Regions from separate parts of the Exiguobacterium sp. s161 genome, predicted to be linked through region 3. Evidence: riboswitches for the same ligand, from Rfam matches in the RefSeq annotation. Region 3 holds a riboswitch; each other region holds the start of a gene.

Region 1 (10,921 bases), on a different contig from region 3:
ACTCACGACGCAAGGGATCGAAAAGTTCCTCGCGGACTGGGAAAAAACGCAGCAATAATCGTAGCGAAGAGAAAGGTTGATGGAACGTGGACATTTTGCATATCGTAGGGCAACAACGCCTAGAAGGAACCGTATCAATCAGTGGTTCGAAGCAAAGCGCCATCCCGTGTCTTGCTGCAGCCCTCCTGACGGATCAGACGGTCGTTCTTGAAGGCGTGCCGGAGATTGGCGACGTCGCGACGATGATCGAGATTTTGGAGACGCTCGGCGCGGTCGTGACACGTCAAGGCGATATGGTGACGATTGATCCAAGCCGGGTCGAATCGATGCCGTTGACTGGTGCGGAGACGCGCAAGTTACGCGGATCGATCTACCTCATGAGCGTTCTGGCAGCCAGATTCAAACAAGGAGTCGTCGGTCTTCCTGGAGGTTATGCCATCGGACCACGACCGATCGATTTACACATCAAAGCACTAGAGCGTCTAGGTGTTTCTGTACGTAACGAGCAAGGCGTCCATTACATGCGCGTCGATCGTCTCGTCGGCAACCGGATTTACCTCGATCTCCCGTCTTTCGGAGCGACGATCAGTGCCTTACTCGTCGCTGTCTTCGCTGAAGGAACGACTGTCATCGAAAACGCCGCCTACGACCCGGAAGTCATCGACGTCAGTACGATGTTGACGAACATGGGGGCAAGCGTCAAAGGGGCAGGAACGGACGAGATTCGAATCAAGGGCGTATCGCAACTAAGTGGTTGCCGGCATACCTTGATTCCGGACCGAATGGAGGCAGGAACGTTTTTGACGATGGGGGCGGCACTTGGACGCGTCACCGTCGATAACGTCATTCCGCTTCATCTCGAGAGCGTCATCCAAAAACTCGAGCGGTACGGTGCGTTGATCGAAGCAACGGATGATTCCGTCACGGCGACGTTTCAGGAGACGAAGCCGGTCGATATTCGTGTCTTCCACTACGGTGGATTCCCGAGCGACTTACAGCCTGTCATCTCGGCAGCGTTGCTGCAAGCAAAAGGAGCGAGTATCGTCGTTGATAAGTTGTATCCGCAGCGTTTCCGGCATGTGCAGGAGTTACGACGCTTGAATGCTCGAATCACGCATGAAGACGCCTCAATCATCATTCGTGGTGGCGAATCCTTACTTGGTACGGAAATCGAGGCACCGGACCCACGCGGTGGCGCAGCACTTGTCTTGGCGGGACTTCTCGCTTCAGGGGAGACGACGCTGCACCATGCAGAAGTGCTTGACCAGAGTTACGAACGATTTGATCAGAAGTTGAAGGAACTTGGCGCCCTCGTATGGCGTGAAACGATTTGACCGATTTGTAACAAGGGAGAGGGGACATACACATGGAGAGAAGTCTATCAATGGAACTGGTACGCGTCACGGAGGCGGCAGCACTCGCCTCTGCACGCTGGATGGGAAAAGGATTGAAGAATGAAGCGGATGATGCGGCAACAAGCGCGATGCGTGATGTCTTCGATACGATTCCGATGAAAGGAACCGTCGTCATCGGGGAAGGCGAGATGGATGAAGCACCGATGCTTTACATTGGAGAAAAGCTAGGAAATGGGTATGGACCACGACTCGACGTCGCTGTCGATCCGCTGGAAGGAACGAACATCGTCGCAAAAGGAACATGGGGCGCACTTGCTGTTCTCGCGGTCGCGGATGCAGGAGATTTACTTCATGCACCGGACATGTACATGGATAAGATCGCAGTCGGTCCGGAAGCGGCAGGACACATCAGTCTGGATGCGACGATCGAAGAAAACATCGCAGCCGTAGCGAAGGCGAAGAACAAAGAAATCGAAGACGTCGTCGTCTCGATTCTGGATCGCGAACGTCATGAAGAAATCATTCAACGGATTCGGGCAACAGGGGCGCGGATTCGCTTGATCGGTGACGGTGACGTCGCTGCTGCGATCAACACGGCGTTCCCGCATACGGGGATTGATATCCTGCTCGGTTCAGGTGGTGCACCGGAAGGCGTTCTTGCTGCCGTTGCCTTGAAATGCCTCGGTGGTGAGCTCCAAGGACGCTTGTTACCAGCAGACGATGCCGAGGTCGAGCGTTGCAAGAAGATGGGCATTGAAGATCCATCGAAGATCCTTATGATGGATGATCTCGTTTCAGGAGACGATTGTATCTTTGCTGCGACAGGCGTCACGGACAGTGAGTTGATGAAAGGTGTTCAGTTCACGGCACAAGGCGGTCAGACACACTCTGTGGTCATGCGTGCAAAATCCGGAACGGTGCGTTTCGTCGAAGGTATTCACTCGTTCAAGAAGAAACCGAAGCTTGTCATTAAGTAAAACAGACTGACTCCTCAAAAAGGACGTCTGAATCCATACAAAAAGAGTTGGCGTTGCGGATAATTTCCGGAAGGCCAACTCTTTTTTGATGATGTTTAAAACTGATAACGTTCATATCCTCACTTTCCTCAGGCGGGAGGTAAGCCGCGACATCTCGCAACTTATGCGAAATGTCGGGTCTTACCTTACCCTGACGGAAACGTTGAACTCGTTTCCTTTTCCTGTAGGAGTTGAGGATGAACGTCATAAATATTGAAATAATGAACATTATAACTATCACCGCGGACGCTGAACTTCTCCTGCTTGTCGGGTGACGTACCGACGCGGTAGAAAACGCGTCGAAAAGATATACCAGGCATTGCCAAAGCCAGGAACGATGAACGTTTTCCCCTTCATATAGCTACGGTAAGCGATACGCGCAACCGTCGGAGCATCCATGACGCCAGGTCGCAAGAACAAGCGTGACTGTTCAAGATTTGCTGCTGATTCGAAGCCGGTATGGGTCGCGCCTGGACAGACAACGCTGACTTGAATCCCGTCTTGTGCGAGTTCTTCCGTCAAGCCTTCCGAGAAATGAAGGACATAGGCTTTTGTCGCGTAGTAGACACTCAGCCATGGACCACCTTCAAACGCAGCCGTTGATGCGAGATGGACGATACGTCCTTTGATTCCCTGTGCTTTCATGCGAGAGGCATAGACCTTCGTTACGTGTGTTAATGCTTCGATATTCAAGGCAATCATCCGGGACTCGTCTTCGAACGAGGTCTCAAGGAAAGAACCAAAGACGCCGATCCCGGCGTTGTTGATGACGCAGTCGACCGGAATCTGTTCCGTTGCCCGAAATAGTGCGAGACGATGCGTCGGCTGCGTTAAGTCATACGGAAAGACGGTTGCCGTTCCCCCGAGTCGCTCGACATGGAACTTCGTTTCGAAGAGTGCTGTCGCATCGCGTCCGACGAGCAAGACGTGATCCCCTTGCTTGGCATGCAGATAAGCAAATTCACGACCAAGACCTCTTGAAGCACCTGTGATTAAGACATGCATCCGATTTCCTCCTCCTGTAATCGATTCGATGAAAAAAAGCGATCGAGCCAATGCTCAACCGCTTTGAGATGATGAATTATAGGTAAGATCCTGCGCCGACAAGGCGTGAACCCCAGTACCCTGATTTGAAGCTTGAGTATTTAACGCCGCCCGTTTCTGAGTTGACCATGCTTGACTTGCTTGTTGCGATCCCAACGTGTTGAATGCCGCTACCGTGTGAGAAGAAGACAAGATCTCCTGGCTGTACTTTAGAAACGCTGACTTTCTTAGAAGAAGAATATTGTGAAGAAGACGTACGTGGTAATGTTTTACCAGCCGCTTTCTTGTAGACGTAGCTTGTGAAACCAGAGCAGTCGAATCCACGAGTCGTCGTTCCGCCCCATACATATGGTGTACCTTTATGTTTTGCTGCTTCGCTTAGGATTTTAGTCCGTTTAGAAGATGTGCTCGTTGTTTTTTTAGCGCTTGAAGATGATTTGTATGTCTTTGTGTACTGTGAGTAGACATAGCGTGTTTTACCGCCGTATGAGATTTTTGTCCAGCTGCCTGACTTGCCTTTATATGTAAAGACTTGACCAGCGTTGACTTTCCCGACGATGCTTGCTTTCGTAGAAGGTGCTGTCCGAACACGAAGACCGTTGTCCGTGATCTTGACTTTCGTGACTGTTGCTGCTTCAACTTTACCTGTACCCACTGATGTAAAACCTGAAACCACTAAGGCTGCTGTCGCGATCGATGCTAGAAAACGTTTCATGTTAAGAATTCCTCCGTTTGATGTAGTGTGTTGCGTCCGTAAGTTATATGATGAAATCATTAAGTGTTTGGTTAAGCAGTGAACCTTACAACTGTGTAAGAATTTTGTCTGCAGGAATATCTTAGCATGCGCACACTTGAAAACGTTTTTTCAGTTAGAAGACAAAACAGATGTTTTTGTAACATAACTGAAATAATATCCTCGAATATTACAAAGTAAGAAACGCAAAGGATTGTTGACGACGAATTCAAAAAAATATGATACCTTTAGTTCACGAATAAAATTACATACCTCCTGATGTATGTATGGAAGTATGCTGAATGCAGTTGAATTTATAAAGAATAGGTGAAGAACATGCCAACAACTGATAAAAAAGATAAACCAGAACGTTCCTATACACTGGCTCAATTGAGCCAACTGACATTAAAAGAACTTTATGAAATCGCAAAGACGAAAAATGTCCCACAATACCGAGAAGCCCGTAAACGCGAGTTGATGTTCAAGATTTTAAAAGCACAGGCTGAATCGACTGGTCTTTATTTCCTCGAAGGGGTACTCGAAGTCATCCCTGGCAATCCACAAATGCAAAACGATGGTGGCTTTGGCTTCCTTCGTCCTATCAATTATTCCCAATCCTCTGAAGATATTTATATCGCAGCATCTCAAATCCGACGCTTTAATCTACGTAATGGTGATGTCGTCACAGGTAAAGTCCGTCCACCGAAGGAAAACGAACGGTTCCAAGGGTTACTTAGCGTGGAAGCCGTTAACGGTGAAGCACCGGATACTGCCCGTAACCGTTTATTCTTCCCGGCACTGACACCAATTTATCCGGACCAATTGATGCGACTTGAGACAGAACCACGCCATCTATCCGTTCGTGTCATGGATATGATCGCACCGGTTGGATTTGGTCAACGTGGTTTGATCGTCGCACCGCCAAAAGCAGGGAAGACGTCACTCCTCAAAGAAATCGCAAACTCGATTCAGGAGAATCATCCGGATGTCGAACTAATCATTCTCTTGATTGATGAGCGACCTGAGGAAGTAACGGACATTGAGCGTTCGGTTCCAGGAGCAGACGTCGTCAGCTCGACGTTTGACGAAACACCGGACAACCACGTCCGAATTTCTGAACTGGTCCTCGAACGGGCGATGCGGCTCGTCGAACACAAGAAGGATGTCGTCATCTTGATGGATTCGATCACGCGTCTAACACGGGCTTATAACTTAACGGTACCGCAAAGTGGTCGGACGCTCTCTGGCGGAATTGATCCGGCTGCGTTCCATAAGCCAAAACGGTTCTTTGGTGCAGCGCGAAACATCGAACACGGTGGTAGTTTGACGATTCTTGCGACAGCACTCGTCGAGACAGGATCGCGCATGGATGACGTCATCTATGAGGAATTCAAAGGAACTGGCAACATGGAACTGCATCTTGATCGTAAGTTGTCAGAGCGTCGAATCTTCCCAGCGATCGACATTCGGAAGTCCGGTACACGGAAGGAAGAACTGTTGCTTCCGAAAGAGCAGCTTGATGCGCTTTGGGCGATTCGCCGGACGATGAACGAGTCGAACGAGTTCGTCGATACGTTCCTGCGTAAGATTCGTGATACGAAAAATAATGAAGAATTTTTCGTCGAACTCGAGAAAGAACAGAAGAAGGCGGTCCGACGCGCGCCAGCTAAACCACGTACCGTCAAGAAGGAAACGACGACAGAAAAATAACTATTGCGACGCATAAAAAAATCGTTTAGTATAGGAAGGTAACTTACTCTGGCTCAGCAAATGAACCAGGGCGGAAGGAGAGAAATCAACCATGAAACAAGGAATTCACCCTAACTACAACAAAGTAGTATTTATGGATTCAACGACTGAGTACAAATTCTTAAGCGGTTCTACTCGTTCTTCGAACGAAACGATCACTTGGGAAGATGGTAACGAGTACCCACTCATCCGTGTGGATGTGTCTTCAGACTCGCACCCATTCTACACAGGTCGTCAAAAGTTCAACGCGGCAGATGGTCGTGTCGATCGCTTCAACAAAAAATACGGCCGCAAGTAATTACTTGTCGGTTCTTAAAAAAACAGCCTGCCTCCATTACGGAAGCAGGCTGTTTTTGTATAGACTGAATTGTGAACGATACGCGAGATACGTCTTCAAGACGAACGAGAAGGCGATTCCGCCAGCAATCCCGATTAAATAGGGCATGACTTCCGGATGTGCCAAGACATAGTCCATGACTTTATGGAACGAGAGATGGCGGCCGACGAAATAACCGGCGCCTAAGAACACGCTGATCCAAATCAAGGCACCTGTATATGCATAACTCGCAAAAACGCGAAACGGCATTTTTGAGACGCCTGCAAAAAAGGCAGAGAGTTGGCGGAGACCAGGTATGTAGTAACCGATGATCAAGACCGATTTTCCGTAACGACGAAATCCGGCTTCAGCGGAAAGAATATGTTTTTCTGAGATACGCATTTTCGGTCCAACGCGGTGTAGTAGTGGCATACCGAGTTTTAATCCGAGTAAATAGCTGATCGTCATCCCGATGCAACTGCCGGCGTAAGCGGCGAGAATCGTACCGACGAGTGGTAGATTGCCTTGATGCATCCAAAATCCGGACAAAACGAGCAGGGTCTCATCAGGAACCGGCAATCCCACGATACCACCTGCGAGAAGGACGGAGAGACCAAGGGCACCATATTGGTGCAGGATGTCATGTAAGAGATGATGAATCGGGGACACCTTCTTTCGTGAGAATCTTCTTCTTCAGTGTACAGGAAATAGGGGGCAGTTGGAATGAAAGGACAAAAATTCTAGGGAAAGAAAAAATGAATTTTGATTTCCGGAAGTCAACCCTTTTTCTCGATACCGTTTCGAGCTATACTCGTTAAAGTGACTATTTTTAGAGGACGGTGTCGGACGATGATGCATGTAATAAATCAGTACGGCTGGATCGAAGTAATTTGTGGCAGTATGTTTTCCGGGAAATCGGAAGAGTTGATTCGTCGTGTCAGACGGGCGCAGTACGGCAAACTGCCCGTGCAAGTATTCAAGCCAGCAATCGACGACCGGTACCATGAAGAGCATGTCGTCTCTCACGTTGGCAACTCTGTCGTAGCGATTCCGATGGCGACGAGTCGTGATCTCTACGCGGCAGTAGCAGAAGAAACACAAATCGTTGGCATTGATGAAGTTCAATTCTTTGATGATGAGATCGTACAAGTCATCGAAGCACTCGCACAAGACGGAAAACGCGTCATTTGTGCAGGCCTTGATCAAGATTTCCGGGCAGAGCCATTCGGGAAAATGCCTGAATTACTGGCGCGTGCAGAATTCGTGACGAAGCTACAAGCGATCTGTCTTTCATGTGGGGATCCGGCTTCCCGGACACAACGTTTGATTGACGGGAAACCAGCGAACTACGATGATCCGATCATCCTAGTCGGAGCGTCGGAATCGTATGAGCCACGTTGCCGTCATTGCCATGAGGTACCTGGAAAACCGAAGCCGCTCCAATCGGTGCAGCACCAAGAAAATTAAAAAAAGACGTACCGATGATGGTCGTCCTTTGATGTAGCAGCTATTTGCTTCCATATGGAAACGAATAGCTGTTTTTTTGATTCAGCCTGTTTCTTGCGAAAACTGACACGATTGTTCGATAAAGCGAATCGTCTCACGAACAATCAAATCCTGATCATGATCGAGTGTCGCAACGTGATACGAGTTCAGTAAACAGTAGCTTCGTTTATCATTTGTTCCGATGTGCTGGTGCAGATAATCCGAGCTCGAAGGTGGAACGACGTGATCGGTCGCTGAGTAAAGAATCAATGTCGGTAGAAGGATCGATCCAAGGCGTCCTTTTGTTTCATCCATTAGGCGAACAAGTTCGAACGCACAACGGCTCGGAACAAGATCATAGATGATTTCAAAGGCTGCTCGCTTAATGTCCGGTGCGCCTTCCGGTAAATACTCTGGACCGTCCTCGAACGAAAGTGATTCATAGGATGGAACGGAGAGTGCGGCATTGATCGTAATGATGCCGGCAAACGGAATCCCGTCAGCGGCGAGCGACAGCGCAAGCGTCGCACCCATCGATTGACCGATGACGAAGACTTGATCGCATGTTTCTTGTAAACGTTCATAGCCGTCTTGCAGGCTTTGCTTCCAACATCGAGCAGTCGATTGTTCGAACTCGCGGACGTTCGTTCCATGTCCACGTAAGCGCGGGGCATAGACGGTAAAACCTTCAGCAGCGAATGCCTCACCGACGTCCCGGACACTTTGCGGAGTGGCGTTAAAACCATGACAGATTAGAATGCCGATCGATCCACCTTGAAAATAAAACGCTTCAGCACCAGTCAATACAGGATAGTTCATCATTACTATTTTTCCTCCATTCATGAAAAAAACTCGTCGACGTCACTGCTTGGACGCCCACGAGTTTTTCACCGTATCATCCAAAGCCGCGCTTTGCTGGTCGGAGCACCTTACAAATTGCAGGTTGCCGTGAAGTCATAGAGCCAGGTCTCTCGTTCACTCTTGATAAATATCATATTGGAATTGTCGGAATAATCATTGAAACGATGGTAGCACGACCAAAAATGACTTGTCAAATCTTTCTTGACGAATCGTGATCCGTTCATTAAGCTAATTCATAACTTGTAAATCCATCGATATGCGCCAAATGGATTATTTTTGCAAAGTTGGTTGACTTTTAAAGTTTCGACCCGTAATGTAAAAATTAGTTTTACGACATAAGCAACAACGCAACAACACACATACGAATTTCATACCGCAATACTTATCCAGAGAGGTGGAGGGACTGGCCCTACGAAACCTCGGCAACAGACTCATTATGAGCACTGTGCCAATTCCATCAGACAGATGTCTGAGAGATGAGTGGAGTGGATTCTGCCACTGTGCGGATCCAGGTCTCTTCTTGTTTCTCAAGAAGGGACCTTTTTTGTTGAATGAAGGGGGAAAACGGAATGATTGCATTTCATCAAGTCAAAAAAACGTACGTCACGAAAGATCAGACGATTGCAGCGCTCGACGGTGTCGACCTGACGATCGAGAAAGGCGAAATCTTTGGTGTCATCGGCTTTAGCGGTGCCGGGAAAAGTTCACTGCTCCGCTGTGTCAATCTGTTAGAACGACCGACGTCAGGAACGGTGACGGTCGATGGGGAAGATTTAACGCAACTGTCTCCGAAAAAATTACGCCAAGCAAAACAACGGATTGGAATGATCTTTCAGCACTTCAATCTATTGAATGCGAACACGGTCTTTACGAACGTTGCAAAACCACTCGTTCTCGCAGGCGTCAAGAAAGATGAGATTCGCCGTCGGGTGACGGAGTTGCTCGAATTCGTCGATCTCGCGGACAAGGCGGATCATTATCCAGATCAATTGTCGGGTGGGCAGAAACAGCGCGTTGGTATCGCCCGGGCACTCGCGACGCAACCTTCCGTCCTTTTATGTGACGAAGCGACGTCAGCACTTGATCCCCAGACGACACATCATATTCTTCAGTTATTAAAACGGATCAATGCAGAGTACGGGATCACGATTCTTTTGATTACCCACGAGATGGGCGTCATCCGGGAGATTTGCGATCGTGTAGCCGTCATCGAAGCTGGGAAGCTAATCGAGTCAGGAACGGTCTTTGATGTCTTTTCAAATCCGCAGACCGAGACGGCACGGAACTTTGTACGGTCCGTCATGCATGACGAGATTCCAGCGTCGATTCGTCAGTTGATCGAGTCGCGAAATGCGCATCCAATCTATAAGATTCACTTCCTTGGACATCACACCGGACAACCACTCTTGTCGCAAGTCGCAAAACGCTTCGACGTCGATGTCAATATCCTGCACGGTAGCATCACAGAGTTGCAGGATACGCCGTTCGGCACCTTGCTCGTCGAGTTGATTGGTGAGCCGGCTGAAGTGAAACGAGCGTTACAATACATCGATCAGGCACAGGTGACGGTCGAGGAGGTGCTCGCTGATGCTAGTTAACTACAGTGATATCTGGACAGCATTCTTGCAGACGATGACGATGGTATCCGTTTCGCTCTTGTTCTCGACCTTGATCGGCTTACCACTCGGTATCCTGCTTGTTGTCACGCGAAAAGGAGCGTTACTTGAAAATGTTCCGTTGTTCACGTTCTTCAACAGTATCGTCAATATCTTCCGCTCGATTCCGTTCATCATCCTACTCGTCGCGATCATCCCGTTGACACGGTTGATCGTCCAGACGTCGATCGGAACCGAAGCTGCAATCGTCCCGCTCGTCTTTTACGCTGCACCGTACATGGCGCGTCTGATCGAGAGTTCTTTACTCGAAGTCGATAAAGGCGTTCTTGAAGCAGCAGAAGCGATGGGCGCGACACCGTTTCAAACGATTTTCCGCTTCCTCCTACCGGAAGCACTCGGTTCACTCATCCTGAACTTAACGATCGCGACGGTCGGCTTGATCGGGGCATCGGCGATGGCAGGCGCCATCGGTGGTGGCGGTTTGGGTGACTTAGCAATTACTTACGGCTATCAACGGTTTGATACGAAAGTCATGATCATCACGGTCGGGATTCTCGTCATCTTAGTCCAAGGCTTACAGACGACAGGCAACATCGTCGCACGAAAAATCAGAAGACATTAATCAAGGGAGCGATTCAGTCATGAAAAAAGCAGTAGCAATTGGAGCAACACTCACGACGATTTTATTTGCCGGGTGCGCAGCATCAGGAGAAGACGAAAAGACGATCAAGCTCGGTGTCAGCGGT
Region 2 (10,921 bases), on a different contig from region 3:
TAACGCAAACAGCACCTGTTTTTCAAAAACAAGCAACGCTGATGTCGAAAAGTTCACTCTCATTAGTTGCTTCACCATTTGATCCCACCGTCGTGACGACACTTCCCGCTTATCAGAGAATCGATACATACGGCACCTTCGACACGTTCACGCGTCTGAAATGGAACGAGCAATACGTCTATGTATCGACGACACAACTCGAGCAACTTCCGAAATTGGTTGGGACGCGTTATGCCAAACGAGCGACTTCTCTTTTCGTTGAGCCGAAGACGACAAGCGCGAAGACTGCCGTCACTCAAAATCAATCATTCGAAACGTTCGGAACGACGGGTACTTTTACACGTGTGGCGACTAAGACCGGTTACGCCTTCGTATTGACGACTGATTTAGCTGATACGCAGGTCGTGAGCCATCCAGAAACAGGAGTGCGTTACGTCCAACAGCAGACGACGGTCTATGCCACTGCGACTACGAAAGGAGAAGTCGTACAATCGCTTCCTGTGAATACTTCTCTTCAGACGTACGGCGTCGAGGGTTCATTTACACGAATCAAACGAAACGACGAGTATGCCTATGTATTGACGGCACATCTCGGTACGTTGAAATACTATCCAAAGACCGCACGCCTCTATGTTCAGCGCGCTACACCGATCTATAGTGCACCGAATGCTTCCGGCTCCATAATCGATCAACAAAAAACAAATACTTTATTAACGATCTATGGTAAAAGTGGCGTCTACAGTCGAATTATTTTCCGCGGAGTCCATGCCTACGTTAAAACAGCTGATCTTGGTAGTGAAAAAGTATACGCCGCAACCGGAACACGGTACGCAAAACGCAACTTGTCCGTCTATACGTCTGCTTCAACGAAAAGTAAAATGATGTATTCTGTCAAACGAGCTGATAAACTAACGATTTATGGTACGAGCGGTAGTTACACACGATTAAAAAAAGGGACAGTCTATGGTTACGTCAAGACGAGTGATCTCGTCACGAAAAAGCCGGATCTGTATGACGTTACCGGTCAACGTTACGTGACAGAGGACGACGTCGTCATTTGGTCACAGGCAAAACTGTCGGGTAAAAAAATCGGTACGTTGAAAAAAGGAAAATCGATCACCATCTATGGAAAAAGCGGTTATTTTACACGTGTCAAATATAACAATATCTTTGGTTTCGTCGATTCGAGTCGGATCGGACTAAATAAACCAAAAGCAAAAGCGAAAAAAGGGACAACGTTTTATGTCCATCTGGACCAAACGCCACTCTTCTCTGCTGACGTCGCTTACAGTCGGCCAGCTGCCTATTTGAAAAAAGGGACAAAATTGATTGGTCTGAAATCAATTGATGATGATTTTTGGCAAGTTCGCTTAGTCAGCGGTCAAACGGGTTACGTCCTCAACCCTTATATCAGCACGAGCAAACCCGATATGAAACTGACACAAAAAGCAATCAATCGAACGAAAATCTATACCGTCAAACAGACGACATCCTTCTTTTCGAGTCCAACCAGTCCAAAAGGCAGCGGACTCGTTGAGCAAGGCAAACGTGTTTATCCGCGTCACCGGGTCGGAAACTTCTATGTCATCCAGTCAGGCTGGACACCCGTCTATCTTCCGGTCTCAGCTGTGACGATTACGTCCGATAAACGGGTCATTAAAAAGAATAACACGCGCGGTGAAAAGCTGATTCAAGCAGCCGTCCAACATATCGGTACACCTTACACATGGGGATCGCAAGATGCCGTGAACGGTGGCTTCGATTGTTCCGGTTTGATTCACTACGCGACAAATAAGGCTGGAAAATACGGTGGTCGGACGAACGTTCGCGGCTACTGGTACGGTGCTTTCTTTACGAATCGCCGGACGAGTATCTCGAGTGGTAAACGCTCGGATATCGTCTTCTTCCAGAACACCTACACGGATGGTCCATCGCATATCGGAATCATGCTCGATAGCGAACACTTCATCCATGCGGGCGGTTCACAGCTCCAAATCAATTCGATTTATGAACCGCGTTGGCAAGAGCATTTCCTCGGATTTAAATCGATGTAAGACAAAAAAAGACGAAGCCGTCGAATTCGACGGCTTCGTCTCTTCTTATCGCAACACGTCAGAATGTCATCTCGACGTATTTCGTTACTTGTCGATCCATCAAGTATAACTCGATCTGTTCACGGTATGCTTTATAGTGATCGGATGCGATATGCGCTTCAAGTGCCTCTTCGTCCTGATACACTTCATACAGCATGAATTGATGCTCGTCTTCGATCGATTGGTGCAAGGAATAGCGTAAGCATCCTTCCTCTTTTTGTGCGGCATGATAGACCGTTTCTAAAATCGGAAAGACTTGATCCGCGAGTCCTGCTTTGATTGTAAGTACAGCGTTGACGACGATTTCTCCCATGTTTCATTATCCCCTTTCGTGATTACCTGTATCTGTACCCATTTTCACGAAAAAACACACGTCAAAGGAGCTTGAAGATGCAAACTCAACTTTTTGAAGCACTCGAACAATTCGAACCGACGATGATCGCGTTACGGCGTGATTTCCATCGACATCCGGAACTCTCTTTTCAGGAAGTCCGCACACCAGAACGAATTGCAAACTTTTACGCGGAACGGGGCATCCCTCACGAAACAGCCGTCGGAGGTCGTGGTGTCGTCGCGACGATCGAAGGCAAATACCCTGGCCCAACGATTGCGGTCCGTGCAGATTTTGATGCTTTACCACTTCAAGAAGAGACAACACTTGCTTTCCGGTCAATCCATCCCGGTGTCATGCATGCTTGCGGACACGATGGGCATACGGCGATGGTGATGGCTCTTGCTGCTACGCTCTATCCGTTACGGGATCAATTGCAAGGAACGATTCGAATCATTCATCAGCATGGAGAAGAGGTCTTTCCTGGCGGAGCCATCCAAATGATCGAAGCCGGCGTTCTCGAAGGCGTCGATGCGATTTTCGCGACACATCTCGAAAATGATTTACCGGTTGGTACGATTGGGTTTCGGGAAGGACATACATTATGTGCGATCGACGAATTCGAAATCATCGTTCATGGTCAAGGTGGGCATGCCCAGGCACCGCACAAAACAAAAGATGCGCTCGTCGCTGGGGCACAACTCGTCTGCAACTTACAACACCTTGTCAGTCGACGGGTCGATCCGTTCGAACCCGCTGTTCTTGCAATCGGATCCTTCCACGCAGGAACGGCGCCGAACATCGTCACGGGTGAAGCACGCATCGTCGGGGAGATCCGGACGTTCAATGAAACCCTGCGGCATCAGCTCCGACAAGAAGTCGACCTTGTCGCCAAAACGACGTGTGCCGGCATCGGTGCTACTTATTCGATTGACTTCACGACGGGTTACCCGGCGCTTTGGAATCATCCGGACGAGACAAAACTCGTTCAGGAAGCTGCTTCTTTCTTACCGGAAGCATCTGTCCGGTCACTCACACCGATGATGGCGGCGGACGACTTCGCACATTATCTAACACACGTCCCGGGAAGTTACTTCTTTACCGGCTCCGGATATACGGACGGTCGCATCAATCATCCACAGCATCATCCGCAGTACGAGATCAACGAACAAGCGTTATTGGTTGGTGCGAAAACACTCGGAGCGACGGTTTTACGTGCCTTGAAACCTAAGGATTGACTTTATTTCTATGTGAATGGTATCATCACAACAATGATAACGAATGACATCAACTTCATATACCCTTATCAAGAGTGGACCGAGAGATCTGGATCGATGACGTCCCAGCAACCTGCGTATAGCAAGGTGCTACGACCAGCAAAGCGAAAGCTTTGGTTGATAAAAAGCGGCGACTCCTTTTGCAACCAAGCGAAGGAGTCGTTTTCGTTTTTCTCGCTGTCAGACATACAATGGGAATTTCCCACGGAGAGGAAGAGACGGATGGAAAAAGCAACATTTGCAGGTGGATGTTTTTGGTGCATGGTGACACCATTTGAAGAATTACCAGGAATCGAGGGAATCGTATCAGGTTACATGGGCGGTCACGTCGACAATCCGACGTATGAGCAAGTCAAAACAGGAACGACGGGACATCTCGAAGTCGTCCAAATCACGTTTGATCCGAGCCTATTCCCGTACGAGCGTCTGCTCGAACTCTACTGGCCACAAACGGATCCGACGGATGCAGAAGGTCAATTCCAAGATCGTGGCACGCAGTACGCACCAGCGATTTTCTATCATACGGATGCGCAGCATGAAGCAGCAATCGCTTCTCGTGACGCTCTTGCTGCAAGCAATCGTTTCAAACAACCGATCGTAACGCGGATCGATGCCGCTTCTGAATTTTATCCGGCGGAAGAGTACCATCAAGACTTCCATAAGAAAAATCCAGAACACTATAAAAAAGATCGTGCTGCCTCTGGTCGCGATGCCTTCATCGAGCAGGAATGGAAAGATACGACGACGGTTTAATTCAAAAAAATGCATATAAAAACAGGTCAGTAAACATTTGTTTGCTGACCTGTTTCATTGTTATGAAAAAAATAAGTCATGAAACACGTTCTACTTGATCCGCCGCCTTCTCTTCCGGCGCCACGACTTGATACCGCTTCAAAACGAAGATCCCACATACCATGACAGCGAGACCGACGAGCTGACCGAATGATAAATCAATTTGTGGTAAACCGAACCAACCGAACGTATCGACAGCGAGAGCAAAGCTTAACTGCGAAATCAGAACGACAGAGATCGCGACGGACGGACCAAGCAATTGAATTCCACGCATGACACAAAAAACGACGCCAACACCTACAAGTCCACCAAACCAATAGAGTGGCGATACGTTTTGAATCTGTCCGATTGTTCCACCACGAAACAGAACATACGTGACACTTGCTCCGACGAAACCGACAAAGAAGACTAGCGTCGTCGTCGCCCAAGCGCCAAACGCGTCACTCATCCGAGCATTCAATACCGTCTGTAAACTGATCAACATCCCTGCCAATACGGCACACACGATGCCTATTACCATGTTCGTTCCTCCTTACTCATAGCTGTTGCCGTTCGCCTTCTCGCGAATCCGCTCCAGATCGACAATGATGATTTTCCCGCGTCGTCGAACGAGAATCTCTTCTTCACATAATTTCGTGATGATCCGATTGAGATGGCGATAACTTGTTCCAAGCCAGTCGGCGACGTCATGCAGGTTCGACGTCCGCATCTCCTGAGAAAACAAACTGTCACTGGCTTCAGAAGCGATCGACAACAAATATCCTGCAAATCGCTCTTCAACTGTATACAATACATGGTGCGACGCTGATTTCGAGTCGGCATACCACTTCGCTGTGATCGTTCGTAATAAGAATTGCAGAAAGACGTTCGTCGTATTGTGCTCGCGTAAAATCGCATACGGTACGCTCAACACCTCGACGTCGGTCACCGCTTCGACCGTATTCAATACTTCCCGTTCGTTGATGAACTCAGCGTCACCGATCACTGTCAGTGGTGTCTTGAATCGTAGAATCCGTTGTTTCCCTTCTGACGAGGCAGCAGATATCTTAACTTTGCCTGCGACGATGAAGTACATCCGGTCGATCGCTGCCCCTGTCGTACAGAGGAGTTCCCCTTTTTGGAAGGTTTCTTGACGCAACCAAGCGCGCGTCTCTTCCGTCAAAATCGTATCCAGTCCATACTGTTGAATGACGCTTTCCATGTTCATTTCCCCCCTTTAGGCAAGTGAGAAAATCGCAACTCCTGCAAGCATGAGACCCACACCAACCCATTGACCACGATTTCCTTGTTTTTTTAAGACACCGAACCATCCCTTTAAATCAATCACAAACGCACATAAAATCTGTGCGACGAGTAATAAACACATCGCCCATGTCATCCCGAGTTTTTGGATTGCTGTCAGTTCCGTTACGACGACTAGCACGCCAATCAAACCGCCGCTCGCATAAATCCATGGAAACTGACGGAAGCCACCGATTTTCCGATCTCGTACGAAACTGTAAATGACTAAACAACCCATCAGACCCACAAAGTGGACGATCAATACGGACAACCACGGTCCGACGCCTGTCGCAAGGCGCGCATTGAATATGCCTTGCAGGGCGATGAACAGACCGCTCATCAAAGCAAACACGACTCCTTGCACGTCATCTCCTCCTTTAATCTCTACACTAGAGTAGACCTTACTCGTGCCCTACTTGAAAAGGACAAATGTCCCATTTTCAAAAAAACATGAAAAAACCCGCTGTCCACAAGTGGCATCACGGGTCCCTCACTATATGCTCATGTCGTAAAACGAGTCGTCGTTTGTTTCAGCTGTTCCTCTGCTTCCGTCATCATGCGCGTAAACAACTCCGCAACAGTCGGCACATCATGAATCAATCCCGCAACTAGTCCAGCGTTGACATATCCTTTCTCCTCATCGCCCTCAAGAGCGCCTGTAATATGATACGACTCATTCGTCTGATCGAGAAAAGCAGCAGGTGTCTCTACTGTGAGTCGTTCGACGTAAGGACCATCAAGGACACGTCGGACGAATCCGACGGAACGTCCGATGATGCGTGTATCGGTATCGGTCGCATCCATTAAGTGCGCCTTGTATGCCGAATGAACCTTCGCCTCTTCCGTCGCGATCAACCGTGTTCCGAGCTGGACGCCGGCAGCACCAAGCAACAGAACAGCTGCTAGCCCACGTCCGTCGCCAATCCCACCCGCTGCAAGGACCGGTATGTTGACCCGATCGACGAGTTGCGGAATCAAGGTCAACGTCGTCAACTCGAGCGGTGAATTGATGCCTGCTGCTTCAACTCCCTCCGCTACGAGTACATCAGCGCCTGCCTGTTCTGCCTTTAACGCCTGTTTGACTGAAGCGACAACAGCAATCGTTTTGATACCGGCAGCTTGAAGTCGCTCTATGTACGGTGTCGGGTTTCCTGCCGACAAGGAGACGACCGGAATCTTTTCTGCAATCGCGAGATCAATCAGTGCTTCCGTATAAGGAGACACCCGAATCGCGATGTTCAAGGCAAATGGTTGATCCGTCAGCATTCGTGTCTCGTGAATCCGCGACGACACTTCATCGACCGACAATGTCCCGCACCCGAGCGTTCCGAGTCCTCCGGCATTCGACACCGCTGCCGTGAGCGCCGCATGACTAATGTTACCCATTCCTCCTTGGATTAAAGGATATCGAATTTTAAAGAGCTCACAAATCGGAAACATGTCTTTCCTCCGTTCTCGACTTCACTCACATGCTATACTGACATGGAATGAATAGTAGTTCATCTTATTATAGAAACGAGGTCATTCTGTTATGAAGATTCCGTATCAATCGATTCATCCGAACGTAGCATCCGACGTATTCATCGCTCCTGGCGCTTATCTGATCGGAGACGTCACGATCGGTTCCGAGTCTACCATCTGGTTCAACGCTGTATTACGCGGTGACGAAGGACCGATTACAATCGGCAAACGCTGCAGTATCCAGGACAACGCGACGATTCATCTCTATGAAGGGGCACCCGTCGTCATTGAAGATGAAGTAACGGTCGGACATAACGCGATTTTACACGGTTGCAAAATCGGACGTCGTTCGATCGTCGGAATGGGTGCGACCGTTCTTGATCATGCAGAGATCGGTGAAGAATGCATCATCGGGGCGAATACGCTAATTCCATCGGGAAAAGTTTTCCCACCCCGTTCGCTGATCATCGGCTCACCCGGTAAAGTCGTGCGTGAACTAACAGAAGCGGATCTCGCGATGATTCAGGAGTCGATTGATTCTTATGTCGATAAAGGATATGCCTTCCGAAATATTCTCGCAGAATCTGCTGAACAGAACACATCTGAATGACACGAATGCGGGGCGGATCAACTGATCCGTCCCGCTCTTTTCATTCGAATATATGCTCACCGCTCTGCAAACAGCGGGTGTTCCGCCGCGTCGTACGAGGCACTGCGTTGGGACACATCGTGCGTCTCTTCAAAGATCGATTCGAAGAACCGACTCGCTGGTTGTGCGAGCAATCGGTAATATTGTTCGAACAAGAGCGCCGCGTGATGTCCGCTCCAAGCATCCGGTAACAGTTCTTGCGGTAATCCGGGATCCGTGAACAGAAACTTCCGGTACTCATGTACGAGCATCGTCCGTTCGACGAAACACTGTTCATCCGTCATTTCTCCAAGTTGCAGCTGACTTTGATGGACGATGTATTGCCGGCTGTAATCCGTGATGAACGTCTCGTAACGCTCCTGCAATTCCTCCAGCGGAAACGCACGCTCGACGAGGGATTGATCCTGCTTCGGACCGTGGTATTCACCGACGAAGAAATCGACATACTCTTCGATCTCATACGACGCGATCAATCGTTCCGCCTCTTTTTCAAGCGGGTTCGGTGAAATCCAAACCCCGTTCGATAAGTTGCCAAACCCACTCCACGTCAGTTCTTTGCGGAGCTCATCACGAATCTGGCGTTTATCCTCCGGAATCGTGTACATCAGCGTTCGCCACTTCCCGTCCCAGTCGTGCGGTGTTGATCTGTAGATCCGGCGTGCGGCCTCCTCCATCCGTTCCACCCCACGTGGTGTTAATGAATAGAAGCTTTTATTTCCTTGTTTCTCGGAGACGAGCCAGCCTTGTTTAACCATCCGGGACACAGCAACCCGAACGGCTTGTTCGTTATGTCCGAACTCTTTGACGAGTCGAATTAAACTCCCGACCCAGATTTGATTGCCGTAATGGCGGATATAATCGCCGTAAATCGTAAAGATCATCGATTGGGTGTTCGCACTCATGGTATTCACTCTCTCTTCAGTCGTTCATAGTGTGTATCGTTAGTATACGGGTTATTTCAAACGTCGACCATCCTCATCTTCCTTCAAAGCGTGGTGGTCGTTTTTCAGCGAAGGCTTGTAGCGCTTCCTGACGATCAGCCGTCGGAATGACGACTTCATAAGCCTCTGTTTCGAGCTGTAGTCCTTGTTCGAGTGAGACATCCCGCCCTTGATCAATCGCTCGCTTCGCTTGGCGCAAGGCAATCGGACCATTCTGTAACATCTGATTAGCAAACTCAAAGCACGTCGTCATCAACGCTTCCCGGGCAACAACGGCTGTCGCGAGTCCGTACCGTTCTGCTGTCATCGCATCGATTTTTTTCGCCGTGAAGATCAATTCCTTTGCCCGCGTCTCCCCAATCAGTCGTGGCAAGCGTTGTGTTCCACCGGCTCCTGGAATGATCCCGAAGCTGGTCTCCGTCAAGCCGACGAGTGCATCCTCAACGAGAAAGCGGAAATCACAGGCAAGGATCCACTCGAACCCACCGCCGAGCGCGTGACCGTTGACGGCTGCGATTGTTGGTTGCGGCAATTGTGCGATCGAAGTGAAGACATTGCGGATCGCAAGGACATTGCGCCGGACTTCTTCTTCGTTTAAATGCACGCGTTCTTTTAAATCGGCACCGGCACTAAATGCTTTCCCCGTTCCCGTAAACAGGACGACCCGCGCTTCCGGGTCGACCGATAACGCATCGACCTGTTCTTGCAAAGCGACAAGCGTCGGATAATCGAGACAGTTCAAACGTTCTGGACGATCAATCCGGACGATTGCGATATAGCCTTCTCGTTCTAAGTGAATCATACGAGTCCCTCCCGATCGACGACAAGTGCGATCCCTTGTCCGACTCCGACACACATCGTCGCGAGACCATACGTCCGGTTCGTTCGGCGCATCTCATGCAATAATGTCGTCAAAATCCGCGCTCCACTCGCACCGAGTGGATGACCGAAAGCGATCGCACCACCGTTGACGTTGACTTTTTCGCTTGGTAAACCAAGTGCTTCAATGCAGGCAAGACTTTGAGCCGCAAAGGCTTCGTTCAACTCGATTTGATCGAGCTGTTCGACCGTCAACCCTGCCCGCCGGAGAACTTTTTCCGTCGCGTCGATTGGTCCGATTCCCATGATGGCAGGTTCGACCCCTGCTGTCGCACTCGCCCGGTAATACCCGAGTGGCGTCAAACCGAGTTCGTTCGCTTTTTCTTCACTCATCAATAACAGTGCCGACGCACCGTCGTTGACACCAGATGCATTCCCCGCCGTCACGGTACCACTTGGGAATAACGGACGAAGTGTCGCCAGTTTCTCACGTGTCGTCTCGGGACGAGGATGTTCATCACGATTGAAGACGCTGACGTTGCCTTTCCGGTCCATTTGTGTGACCGCAACCAGTTCGTCCGTGAAGCGCTCTGTCTCGATTGCTCGTTTCGCGCGTTGTTGGCTTTCAAACGCAAAGTCGTCCTGCGCTTCGCGTGAGATCCCGTACTGACGGGCGACGTTCTCGGCTGTCTCCGGCATCGAATCCGTTCCGTATTGATCTGCTAAACGATCATTGACGAAGCGCCAACCGATCGTCGTATCGTACATCGTCTGATTGCCACGTGGGTTGGCCTGATCCGGCTTCGCGAGAACGAACGGTGCACGCGTCATGCTTTCCGTCCCACCAGCGATATAGATATCGCCTTCACCTAAGGCAATCCCTCGTGCCGCCGCGATGACAGCGTCGAGCCCTGACCCACATAAGCGATTAATCGTCGTACCAGCGACTTCGACCGGTAGACCAGCTAGTAGTCCCGACATCCGGGCGACGTTACGATTGTCTTCTCCCGCCTGATTCGCATTACCGAAAATGACTTCCTCGATCGTCTTCGGATCGACTTGTGGATTACGCTCAAGCAACGCTTCGATGACGCGTGCTCCTAAATCATCCGGACGAACCTGACGCAAGGCGCCGTTATAGCGACCAATCGGTGTCCGAACGGCATCGATGATGGCGACCCGTTTCATGATGTCACCTCGCGATTCGTATAGTCATAGACGCCACGACCGGTTTTACGACCGAGTCTGCCCGCTTTGACATACTGTTCGAGCAGTGG
Region 3 (10,921 bases):
AACGGGTCTCTCGTCGTTCAGATGAATCAAGACAACTTCATATGGAAGACGTTCTCTTTTACGTGAATCGTCAGATTAAAAATCGATTTCGTCCGGATCCGGTCCGAGGCGGACATCCGTTGCGATACGGTCAATTTTCTCAAGATCATCGGCATCGAGTTGGAAATCAAAGACGTCGAAGTTTTCCGCAATGCGTTCTGGTGTAACGGATTTTGGAAGAGCGACGATGCCGTTGTCGAGATGCCAACGTAAGACGACTTGTGAAGGTGTCTTGCCGTGCTTCTCTGCGATTTCCTTGAAATCGTTAATTTCGAGGAATTTTCCTTGCATGAGTGGGCTCCATGCTTCGACTTGGATGTTGTGATCTTGCAAGTATTCATGCAGTTCATGTTGTGGTAATTGTGGATGCAACTCGACTTGGTTGATCATTGGTGCCATCAAGCCCTCTTCTGCCAATGTATCGAGGTGATGTTCTTTGAAGTTCGAGACACCGATCGCTTTGATCTTGCCTGCTTCATACAGTTCAACCATTGCTTTCCACGCTTCGATATAGCCTTCGACCGGCCAGTGGATGAGATAAAGGTCAAGATAATCTGTTTCGAGACGTTCGAGCGATTCTGCGAATGCTTCCTTCGTCCGACCGGCACGAATATCATCGTTCCAGACTTTTGACGTTAAGAAGAGATCCTCACGTTTCACGCCGCTTTCCTTGATTCCTTTTGCGACACCGCGCTCGTTTTTGTAGACAGCAGCCGTATCGATATGACGATAACCGACACGTAATGCTTCAGCGACAGCAGCAGGTGCTTCTGTCTCTTCATCTACTTGCCAGACACCAAATCCGATTTGGGGAATCGTAATACCGTTTGAAAGTTTTGCGTATTGCATGTGTTACTCCTCCTCATAAAACGTAGTTTAGATTTGCTCGTTTAGTTTAGCATGAACGAACGAAGACGTCCGTTTCCATGCTCATGGAAGAATGAAATAAGGTAAAATAGAAAAGAATCATGAGATTTAATCGTGTGTTAAAAGAGGGGGAGAAAAGATGGCTCAAAAGAATAAAAAGCTATCCAAATGTACTTGGCTTAGCATTGGCGCCTTGTTAGTAACGCAGGCAGTGGGTCTGTTTCTTAGTGCGCGAAAGTCAGGACGTAATCCATGGGTTTGGGGAGGTGCTGGACTCGTTCAATTCCCGCTTCCGGCAATCGCTTACTTAATCTTAGAACGACAAGCGAAGCAGAAAAAATAATAAAACAGGTTCAATCGTCGACGCGATTGGACCTGTTTTATGGTTACGAAGAAATTCTTTCTTGCTTCGTCGCTGTCTTCTTCATACGTGGCAATCCAAAGAAGATGGCAATCGATCCACAGACGAAGAGCAGGAACGGATAGAACAGATACGGAATCAGTTCCGGTGAAGCCGTTTTCGTCAATTCTGCTGCAATCAAGAGTTGCGCGCCATACGGAATGATGCCTTGGATACCACAAGAGAAGATATCGAGAATACTCGCTGATTTCTTACGATCAATCTCGTACGTATCAGCGATTTCAGCCGCCAGTGGTCCAGCGACGAGAATCGAGATCGTATTGTTCGCCGTTGCGAGATTCGTCGCACTGACGAGTGCTGCCATACTGAATTCGGCACCGCGACGCTGAGAAATCTTGCGCGTCAACGTCTCTTTCAAGTAGACGATTCCACCGTTGAACGTGATCAAGCTGACGAGACCACCCATGAGGAGTGTCAAGATGGAAATCTCCGCCATGCCCATCATTCCTTTTGACATCGAGAGGACGAAACCGCTTAAGCCGAAGCTACCGTCAATCATACCGATGATACCAGTGAGCAATGTACCACCGACGAGGACAAGGATGACGTTGACACCAAATAGCGCAAGGACGATGACAGCGAGATATGGAATCAGCTTGTAGAACTCGAATGCTTTGGCCGTTACCGCATCGCCAGAGCCAGAAACGAACGCAAGTAAGATGATTGTCAAGATAGCAGCTGGGAGAACGATCATGAAGTTCGTCCGGAACTTATCGCGCATGTTCGTTTTTTGGGTACGGACGGCAGCGATCGTTGTATCCGAGATGAACGACAGGTTATCGCCGAACATCGAACCACCAACGACTGACGCTGCTGCGATCGCAACGTTGATGCCTGTCGCTTCATGAATACCGAAGGCGATCGGCGCGAGTGCAGCAATCGTTCCAGTCGATGTTCCCATTGCCATCGAGATGAAGGCAGCGATGATGAACAGACCACTCATCAGTAATGACGGAGGTAGGAACGTCAAAGCAGCATTGACGGTTGCATCGATGGCACCGATTGCTTCTGCCGTTCCAGAAAACGTACCGGCTAATAAGAAGATGAAGACCATGATCATGATATCGGGATTTCCGGCACCCGTTGCGATTCGTTCGACCGTTTGATTGATGGATCCTTTCGTTGTGATTGCAGCAAAGATCAAAGCGATCAATGCGGCGATAAGGATCGGAAATTTGTAAAAGTCGTCATAGAAGATTCCGGCTCCGATGAAGAGGACCAGGAATACGACGAGGGGAAGCAGTGCCCATTTGTTAGGCGTGATCGTTTCATTCATTGTTGACACCTCGTTTCTCAAAGATACAAAAAAGACCCCTTCGCAAGAAAGAAGGAGGTCTTTATGAAATAAAGACGCTCTTCTTATCTCTCAAGCTTTCGCTTGCTGGATTTGGCACAGTACGAATCAAATCGTCCGCTGCCGAAACATCATTGGGCCAGTCCCTCCGTTTCTCGCGATAAAAAGAAGTCATTCAATTGTTGTAAAACACGTTTCTTACCGTACCGCATTGAGTAACGCGTGTCAACTGTACTTTACTGAAGTGCTTGTTTTAACGTCTGGACGTTTTCTTCCATCAATTTAAAATAAGAGCTGTTTTGCTGTGCTTTCGTGACGGACTCTAGATTATGAATCGTCACGGATTCAGCTCCGATTTCTTTTTGGATGACACGTGCGACCTTCGGTGAGACCGTCTCTTCGAACGCGACGTATTTCAAATCATGCATCCGTGCTTCTTTCACTAAAGCAGCCAGTTGCTTTTGTGACGGTTCATCGGAAGGAGAAATTCCCGCGATCGGCAGTTGCGTGAAACCATATCGTTCTGCGAGGTAACCGTAAGCGGCATGCGTAACGAGAAGTTCTTTTTTCGATCCATCAGCGACGGCTTGTTTGAATTCTTTATCTAGTGCGTCAGCTTGCTGATCGAACGCTTTTAAGTTTTTCTCGAATGTCGCTTTGTCTTTTGGTACTTCTTTTGATAGAGCGACTGTGATGGAACGTGCCATTGCTTTTGCATTGGTAGGATCGAGCCAGACGTGTGGATCGTATTTTCCGTGGTCATGGCCTTCTTCTTCATGCGCAGGTTCATCCGTTGCGTGATCATCGTGCCCTTCTTCTTCGTGGGCATGTTCGTCTTCACTATGCCCCTCTTCTTCATGTGCATGGAGTGTAGCATCAGATTCCAGTAAGTTGACGTCCTTACTCGTCTCGACGAAGCGGACGTCCGTGCCGTTTAGACTCTCCTGAATTTTTTTCGAATATGGCTCGAGCGTCGTGCCCGTTAAGAGGAACAAGTCACCCTTAGCAATTTCAGTGAGTTGTTTTGACGTCGGCTCGTAAGAGTGAGGATCTGCTCCAGGTGGGACGATCATCTTGACGTCGACTTGATCACCACCGATTTCGCGGGCAATAGCAGCTGTTGCGAACGTCGATGCATAGACTTCTGTCTGGGTTTTATCTGAAGTCGATGAATCGGTATTCGAACCGCAAGCGGCGAGGACACTTGCACTCGCGAAGGCGATTGTTAAAGCAGGAATAATTTTTTTCATTATATGATACCTCCATTATTAAAACGTAACAATTCCGATTTGGACTTTCTCACTATAGCGGAACGCTGGTGAAGCGTCAAGTAGGAATACCGAGACGTTCGACATCTTTTAAAACGGGGTAGAAGGATAATAAAGTGAAGAAACTAGCACGTCTTTTTGGAGGTGATCAAGTGAAACGTGAAACTGCATGGCTAATGGGGGGAGCTGCATTATTGACGACGGCAGCAGCGGGAGCGAGTATCTGGAACAATTATGGTGCACTACTTCGATGGACCGAACCCGCCTTGCCACTCACAGAAAAACAACTTGCACCGCGGACGCTCACCTACAAACAGGTGGGAGACCGCATCTTACAACTCGATCTCTATTATCCACCAGGAGAAGGACCGTTTCCAGTTGCCATCTATGCACACGGTGGTGCATTCGTTCGTGGAGAGCGCGATGACATGTTCTGCTTTAGTCCAATCGTTGATCGACTACTTGAACTCGGAGTTGCCGTCTGTAGTATTGAGTATCGTTTGTTCGAAGAGGGCAGTTATTTTCCGGATAACCTCGAAGATGTACGGGATGCGTTATGTTTTTTGAATAAGGAAGTAGAGGGTCTTCGCATTCTAAGAGGACGGATGATGGTATGGGGAGATTCAGCCGGAGCCGCACTCATGCTGACGACGGCACTTGCCCCATCTGCTTTCGTTGGTGAGCGCGATGAGCGGCACATGCCATTGATCAGTGGTGTGATCGCTTTATATCCACCGACGAACTTTTTGCTGTTTAATTTCATTCAGACTTGGATTGCCCATATTAAGTTCTACAAGGGGGGACGAGAAGAATGGCGCAAGCTGATGACGCACGTCTCACCCGTCACACATTTATCGTCGGATGCTCCGCCAATCATGCTCTTGCACGGTAAAAAAGATCCGATTGTTCCGTTTTCTCAAGCCTTGCATTTCGTTGAGAAGGGAGCGGATGTCGGAGCCGATGTTCGTTTGTTTTCCTTTCCGAATGGTACGCACTCACTTGCTAGTTTCGCTCAGACGGAAAATCCGTTAAAGATCGAACGATTGCTTGAACGAATTGAACATTTCACCTGTCAGGTACTACTGTTGCCACCTCGACAACTTCCGAATGGAAAACATGATACAATCAGTCATATTTCTTAAATGAGGGAGACAGAGACATGACTGAAATTTGTTTAGTGCGGCATGGTCAGACGGATTGGAACTTAAACGAACGGATTCAAGGAAGAGAAGATATCCCGTTGAATGCAACAGGAAGAAGACAAGCGGAACTCAGCGCCGCTTATCTATCGAATGAAAAGTGGGATGTCTTATTAGCAAGTCCCTTGTCGCGTGCCGTTGAGACGGCGGAAATCATCGGTCGTGCTGTTGGCTTAACGATTACAGCGACAGACGAGCGACTTGTCGAACGCGAATTCGGAGCCGCTTCCGGTGAACCAGTCGCAGCGATTTACGAGGCTGTTCAAGCGAACGATACGACACTTGTGCCGGGTCTTGAAACGGAACAAGCCATCCAGGATCGCGTGTTCGATGCGCTACAGGAAGCGACACGCATGTATGAAGGGAAACGAATTCTAATCGTCTGTCACTCGCATACGATCAAGGCAGCCTTATCATCGATTGATGCGACGTTCAGTTACCGGACACCTTTGAAAAACGCGTGTGCGAATTATATCCATCATACAGATCACTATACGATTGATCGAATCAACGTAGCGGACCACATCACGGATGAGGTCGAAAAACCTTAAGAAACGGGTGCGTTCGGATGCTCTGTCAAATATTGCTTGAATGTTTCTTTAGCGATGCTTGTGATATGGGCGCCACGTTTCGAACGACGATCCTTATATTCTTGAACGAGTTCTTCGCCAGCGAATCCATCTTCGACGACTTCGCGTAAGATCGATTCAGATAAATCATTCTTCATCATGACCATCTTACCCGTGAAGACATACGAGACGTTTTCGCTTAAGACAGTCCGTTCAAGGGGCGTGACGATCATCGCGGCAGGGTCATTATCAGGTCGTGAGATCGTGATTTCAATCAAAGCACGTAAATGTTTTGTGAACAATTCATCGACGATCGGCTGATCCGTTGGAGGAACGACGATTTCTGCAACCCACTGTGCCGTCTGTTCGGTACTGACCGTCAATCCGTCCTGAATGGCGACGGGAATCGTCGTATCACGTCCTGACTCGTCCATTAAAATGCGTAAAGTGCATAACTTAAAGGTTTTCATGAAAAAAATGCCCTCCCTTGATCGCTTACGATTTTCCTACAGTATACCGTGAGGAATGTGAGACGGGAAACTTTTCCTGACGAAATCCGTATGAACTATGTTTAAATAAGACTAGATACTACTAAACAGGAGGATCGTTCATTATGCCGCAAGTACTCATTGGAATATTAGGAATCCTGGGTATCGTTCTACTTGCCCACCATATCATCATGTATTGGCATGCTGAACCGACAGACCGCCCGACGCTTGCATATCGCATTGCGCTCCTGATTGCCTGTTTGCTACTCATTAGTGGAAGTGATCATTTAATCAGTATTTTCTACGCGGATTCCTTAGCTGAATTCGGTCAACGCATCACGTATATCGTCTTCATCGGAGGTGCACTTGGCTTCGCATGGTACTTTCGTAAGAAGATGGAACAAGCGCCAACAGAAATGACACCTGTCGGAAACGAAGCAGGATTAACATGAGAAAAAGCGCCGTTCATCCTGAGGGAGGAAGAACGGCGCTTTTTGGCGTCTTATTTTAACCCACTTGCCAGTCGGGTATCCCGAATCATGTCGAGTTTGAGCTTCCAGAGACGATCGCTGAATGTGACAGCATAGATCTCTGGCAAGCGCAGTCGTTTGTACTCTTCCCACAGACGACCAATCTGTGTTTCGTGGAAGTGGCGACTCTCTTCGATCGTCGGCACTGTATAGATCAACTCTCCATCCTTGAAGATCGGTTCAAGTAAGCGCTCGACCTTGAACTGTTCGATGCGGTTCCGGAACGATGGGTCCCGGACGTCGATGAGATCGACAGCTTCAAGTGTTGACGGATCTTCGTCCATCAACGTCACGTAATCGCCTTTGAACTTATCCGTCACCGGATCGATGATGCGATAGACTTCCTTGATATGGGGCGTCGTCGTCTTGGCTTTTGACGAGGATACTTTAATGACGGGTGCGAGCTCGCCATCTACTTCACGCGCGACCAGTTTATAAACCATCCCAAGAGCCGGTTGTTCGTAAGCTGTAATACCACGTGTTCCGACGAGGAACGTATTGGCTTGGGCACCTTGGATGCGTAAGTCCTGGATGACGTACTCATCGAGGTCCCCTGACAAGACGATGTCGACTTCCGGGAAGCCAGCTTCGTCAAGCATGTTACGGGCACGTTTTGACAAGTAAGATAAGTCGCCAGAATCGATCCGGATGCCGCGCAGTTTATGCCCTTTGGCTTGGAGTTCCTTCGCAACCGTGATCGCATTCGGAAGACCACTCTTGAGCGTATCGTACGTATCGACGAGTAATGTCGCCTGATCCGGATAATGAGAAGCGAATGTCCGGAATGCCGTCAATTCGTCATCGTGGAATTGAATGTCGGCATGTTCCATCGTTCCACCACACGGAATGCCGAAGTCGCGTCCTGCTGAAGCAAGACTTGTGACGTCAAAACCAGCCAGGTATGAAGCACGCGTACCGAAGTAAGCGGCATCGATGCCTTGCGCGCGACGGGCACCAGCTTCGAGGAACTTCGCACGGGGAGCCGATTGACGAATACGTGCGTATTTCGTCGCGATGAGCGATTCGTGGTTCGCGATGTTCAAAATCGCGGTCTGTAAGAGTTTTGCTTCAAAGATGCGTGCCTCGATCCGAATCAGTGGTTCGTTCGGGAAGACGATCTCGCCTTCTTTGACACTTGAAATCGAGCCATTGAACTTGAACTGACGCAGTTCATCCTTGAACTCATCCGGGAAGCCAATCATCTCTTGCAAGTACGTGATATCTTCTTCCGTGAAACGGAGTGTTTGAATATACTCGATGATATTTTCGAGACCCGCAAAGACGACATAGCCTCCTGCGAACGGATTCGAACGGTAGTAAACATCAAAGACGGCACGTTCATTATGACGTCCTTCTTTCCAATAGATATACATCCACCGTGGTAAGTACAGATCGGTATGGAGTGCAAGATTACGTTGTAACATGACGGACAGATCCCTTCTTATTCGCCGACGACTTCTGCGCCGATCGATTGTTTAAAGTGTGTAAGCGCCCACTCGTGACCAGTCGCGTTAAAGCTTGCGACCGCATCGGCATGAACGACGATACGATATCCGAGATTGTAGGCATCGACAGCTGTATGAAGGACACAAATGTCCGTACAGACACCGACGAGGTGGACTTCGTGGATACCGCGTTCACGCAAGCGTAAATCGAGGTCCGTCCCGGCGAACGCACTATAACGCGTCTTGTCGATGACGTGATCAGCGACCCGTGCCATGGCTGCGACTTTCCCGAACAGATCACGTCCATGTGTTCCGCGGATATTATGTGGCGGGAAGAGGACGGTTTCCGGGTGGAATGTATCGCCTTCTTCGTGAATATCGTTAGCGATGACGACGTAGTCTTCCGTTGAAAACTCCTCCATCAACGTAGCAATTCGATCTTCAATCGCTTGTCCTGGTTTTCCACAAGTCAGCTTTCCTTCGTCAGCAACGAAATCGATCGTGTAATCAATGACAATCAGAGCGCGCATATGCGTAAGCCCCTTTCCGATTTTGAATTAGTGTTCTCTTTCACATTGTACTCTATCTCACACAGAAGGCAAAAGGAAGAAATCGGATACAAACAGGTATAGAGAAGTAAAAGAATGGGGTATAAGGTATAGGACGAAAATGATAGTAGAGGAGGAGAAAGGGATGGCTAGGTTGAATGAGTATGAAGTGGAAGAGCGTCTTGAGCGGTTGCAAGATTGGAGTGTCGTGGATGATGAAATCGTCCGGACCTATACACTTGCATCGTTTCCTGCGGCACTGGATTTCGTACAGGAAGTCGGAAGTATCGCTGAAAACTTGAATCATCATCCACGAATCGTGATCGACTATAAAAACGTCACACTTGCAGCGACGACTCATGATGAAAACGGATTGACGGAAAAAGACTTTCAACTTGCGGAGGCCTGTGATGCCATCTAAACTTTCGATTACATTCGGTAGCGGTTCGTTCGTTGAACAAATTCGTTCCCGTGATGCTCATATTCGTGTCGCTAGCGGAAGCGGCGATGCCATCCTCTGGATGGAGACGGACTCGAAATCACCTTTTCAAAGTGGCAATACCTATACGTTGCTCGAATCACGTGGCAATTTTTCGGACGAAGGCAGTCTCTTCTACTGGTCGATTCCGGCAGATCAAAATAGCGGAGATCTATTCGTACATCAAGTGATGTCGAATCCGAAAGTCATCGGAGCAGAATATGGTGGCTTCCAGGCATTTCGGATTGGACGTGTCGAGAAGGGGACGGATCTTGCCTTATTGATTCAGTTCCAAGAGACAGGGGACGGAGCTCGTTATGCAAAATCAGTTGAACGTCTTACGGTAGACCAGTATGCTGAAGAGGCAGGGAAGTCGTTCGCGCCTTCTCCCGTCATGAAACGGTATCAAATCGTACCACCAACAAATGAGTGAGATGCAGGGGGACTAACAGATGAAAAAGAACTATTTTGTCGTAGCAACACTCGGTGGCGCACTCGTCGGCGCTACTTTATCACTACTGCATAAAGATACGCGCCAAGCGCAGTTTGCAGCAGTGAAACGGACATTCAGCGGCGCAGGAACACAATTGTCTGCTGTCAAACAAGATCCAAAAGGGCGCTTTGAAGAACTAAAAGCACTCTATACGGACAATCAGGAGACGATCCATAATCTGATTGACGACGTGAAGGACTTAGCAGAAGTACTTCGCAAATAAGCAAAAAAAGGACTCGCGCGTGTAGCGGAGTCCTTTTTTTTATGCCATTTTACAAGTAGCGGAAGAGTAATCCGAGTACGGCAAACGCGATGATGATATAGAAGAAGATCCGACCGAGTTGACCAGAACCGCTTACGAAGACAGGTCCACCGCTCGATCGACGACCGGTTTGGAACGGACGTGTGAATGGAACGGCACGATTACCAAAGACGAATCCGAAGAGGAATCCGAGGACGAAACCGTACAAATGACCAAAGACAGCAACGTTCGATCCGAGCAACGTAAAGACTGCCGTGACTGCAGTGAAGATATACACAAGACGCGTATCATCTGCTAGGATGACCGTCCGCTTGAATCGACTCAAGTAGACATAAAAACCAAGCAAACCAAGAATGGCACCCGATGCTCCAGCTTGACCATAAAACGGTTCATTGATTTTCGTGAAGTACGTCAAGATGTTCGCGAGCGTACCAACGAGCAAGTAAAAGGCAGCAAATCGACCATGACCAATCATCCGCTCAAGCGGTGGAGCGAAGATGACGAGAGCAAACGTATTGAACGCAATGTGCCAAAAATCGTAATGCAAGAACGTTGCTGTGACGACACGCCACCATTCACCTTGTTCGATTAAGAGATTGATGGATGCCCCTGCATTTAGAGGAGAGAATGTCAGATTAAGGAGTGGGCCCAACTGTTCGATGACAAACAGGGCAACTTGGATTAAAATGAACAACGAAACGACCGGATAAGAACGTGTGAACGTTTGTAGGTTTTCCGTTCGACTAAACATGACAACACCTCGCTTCATCTTCATTCTATATGAAGATGGCGAAGAATAGAACTGTGGAGGCGTCTCAGATGATTTATGGAATTGGAATCGATTTGGTCGAACTGGATCGAATCGAGCAAACGCTTGAGCGGCAGCCACGTTTTGCTGGAAGAATCTTAACACAGGCAGAGCAGGAACGATTTCAATCGCTTTCGGGACACCGTCGCATCGAGTACCTCGCTGGACGTTTCGCTGCAAAGGAAGCGTTCGTCAAAGCATTCGGAACCGGC

What was found. Region 3 has a riboswitch for S-adenosylmethionine ahead of KNQ14_RS12395 (Na+/H+ antiporter NhaC family protein). Riboswitches for the same ligand answer to the same signal wherever they lie in the genome.
Region 1: another riboswitch for S-adenosylmethionine. It lies ahead of KNQ14_RS00405 (methionine ABC transporter ATP-binding protein); the one in region 3 lies ahead of KNQ14_RS12395 (Na+/H+ antiporter NhaC family protein).
Region 2: another riboswitch for S-adenosylmethionine. It lies ahead of msrA (peptide-methionine (S)-S-oxide reductase MsrA); the one in region 3 lies ahead of KNQ14_RS12395 (Na+/H+ antiporter NhaC family protein).

The regions. Positions count from the first base shown of each region.
Region 1 covers NZ_JACSNH010000001.1:59,505-70,425, forward strand. Annotated here, with positions in the region: gene fsa (fructose-6-phosphate aldolase) at 1-58, shown strand, start outside; gene murA (UDP-N-acetylglucosamine 1-carboxyvinyltransferase) at 87-1,334, shown strand; gene glpX (class II fructose-bisphosphatase) at 1,367-2,332, shown strand; gene KNQ14_RS00370 (SDR family NAD(P)-dependent oxidoreductase) at 2,609-3,376, opposite strand; gene KNQ14_RS00375 (C40 family peptidase) at 3,453-4,130, opposite strand; gene rho (transcription termination factor Rho) at 4,485-5,858, shown strand; gene KNQ14_RS00385 (type B 50S ribosomal protein L31) at 5,950-6,195, shown strand; gene KNQ14_RS00390 (DedA family protein) at 6,232-6,882, opposite strand; gene KNQ14_RS00395 (thymidine kinase) at 7,066-7,680, shown strand; gene KNQ14_RS00400 (alpha/beta hydrolase) at 7,762-8,520, opposite strand; SAM riboswitch class I at 8,588-8,689, opposite strand; SAM riboswitch class I at 8,939-9,042, shown strand; gene KNQ14_RS00405 (methionine ABC transporter ATP-binding protein) at 9,129-10,157, shown strand; gene KNQ14_RS00410 (methionine ABC transporter permease) at 10,147-10,797, shown strand; gene KNQ14_RS00415 (MetQ/NlpA family ABC transporter substrate-binding protein) at 10,817-10,921, shown strand, end outside.
Region 2 covers NZ_JACSNH010000006.1:42,418-53,338, forward strand. Annotated here, with positions in the region: gene KNQ14_RS13835 (NlpC/P60 family protein) at 1-2,054, shown strand, start outside; gene KNQ14_RS13840 (putative quinol monooxygenase) at 2,113-2,406, opposite strand; gene KNQ14_RS13845 (M20 metallopeptidase family protein) at 2,484-3,662, shown strand; SAM riboswitch class I at 3,725-3,828, shown strand; gene msrA (peptide-methionine (S)-S-oxide reductase MsrA) at 3,924-4,454, shown strand; gene KNQ14_RS13855 (DMT family transporter) at 4,531-5,013, opposite strand; gene KNQ14_RS13860 (Crp/Fnr family transcriptional regulator) at 5,026-5,694, opposite strand; gene KNQ14_RS13865 (DMT family transporter) at 5,710-6,138, opposite strand; gene KNQ14_RS13870 (NAD(P)H-dependent flavin oxidoreductase) at 6,276-7,214, opposite strand; gene KNQ14_RS13875 (gamma carbonic anhydrase family protein) at 7,306-7,845, shown strand; gene paaX (phenylacetic acid degradation operon negative regulatory protein PaaX) at 7,902-8,786, opposite strand; gene KNQ14_RS13885 (enoyl-CoA hydratase-related protein) at 8,860-9,627, opposite strand; gene KNQ14_RS13890 (acetyl-CoA C-acyltransferase) at 9,624-10,832, opposite strand; gene KNQ14_RS13895 (3-hydroxyacyl-CoA dehydrogenase) at 10,829-10,921, opposite strand, start outside.
Region 3 covers NZ_JACSNH010000004.1:238,091-249,011, forward strand. Annotated here, with positions in the region: gene KNQ14_RS12385 (aldo/keto reductase) at 76-888, opposite strand; gene KNQ14_RS12390 (hypothetical protein) at 1,046-1,249, shown strand; gene KNQ14_RS12395 (Na+/H+ antiporter NhaC family protein) at 1,293-2,603, opposite strand; SAM riboswitch class I at 2,684-2,788, opposite strand; gene KNQ14_RS12400 (metal ABC transporter solute-binding protein, Zn/Mn family) at 2,858-3,871, opposite strand; gene KNQ14_RS12405 (alpha/beta hydrolase) at 4,042-5,031, shown strand; gene KNQ14_RS12410 (histidine phosphatase family protein) at 5,049-5,639, shown strand; gene KNQ14_RS12415 (YwpF family protein) at 5,636-6,127, opposite strand; gene KNQ14_RS12420 (hypothetical protein) at 6,271-6,597, shown strand; gene KNQ14_RS12425 (nicotinate phosphoribosyltransferase) at 6,648-8,099, opposite strand; gene KNQ14_RS12430 (cysteine hydrolase family protein) at 8,117-8,650, opposite strand; gene KNQ14_RS12435 (4a-hydroxytetrahydrobiopterin dehydratase) at 8,814-9,089, shown strand; gene KNQ14_RS12440 (hypothetical protein) at 9,079-9,579, shown strand; gene KNQ14_RS12445 (hypothetical protein) at 9,599-9,862, shown strand; gene KNQ14_RS12450 (rhomboid family intramembrane serine protease) at 9,912-10,670, opposite strand; gene acpS (holo-ACP synthase) at 10,721-10,921, shown strand, end outside.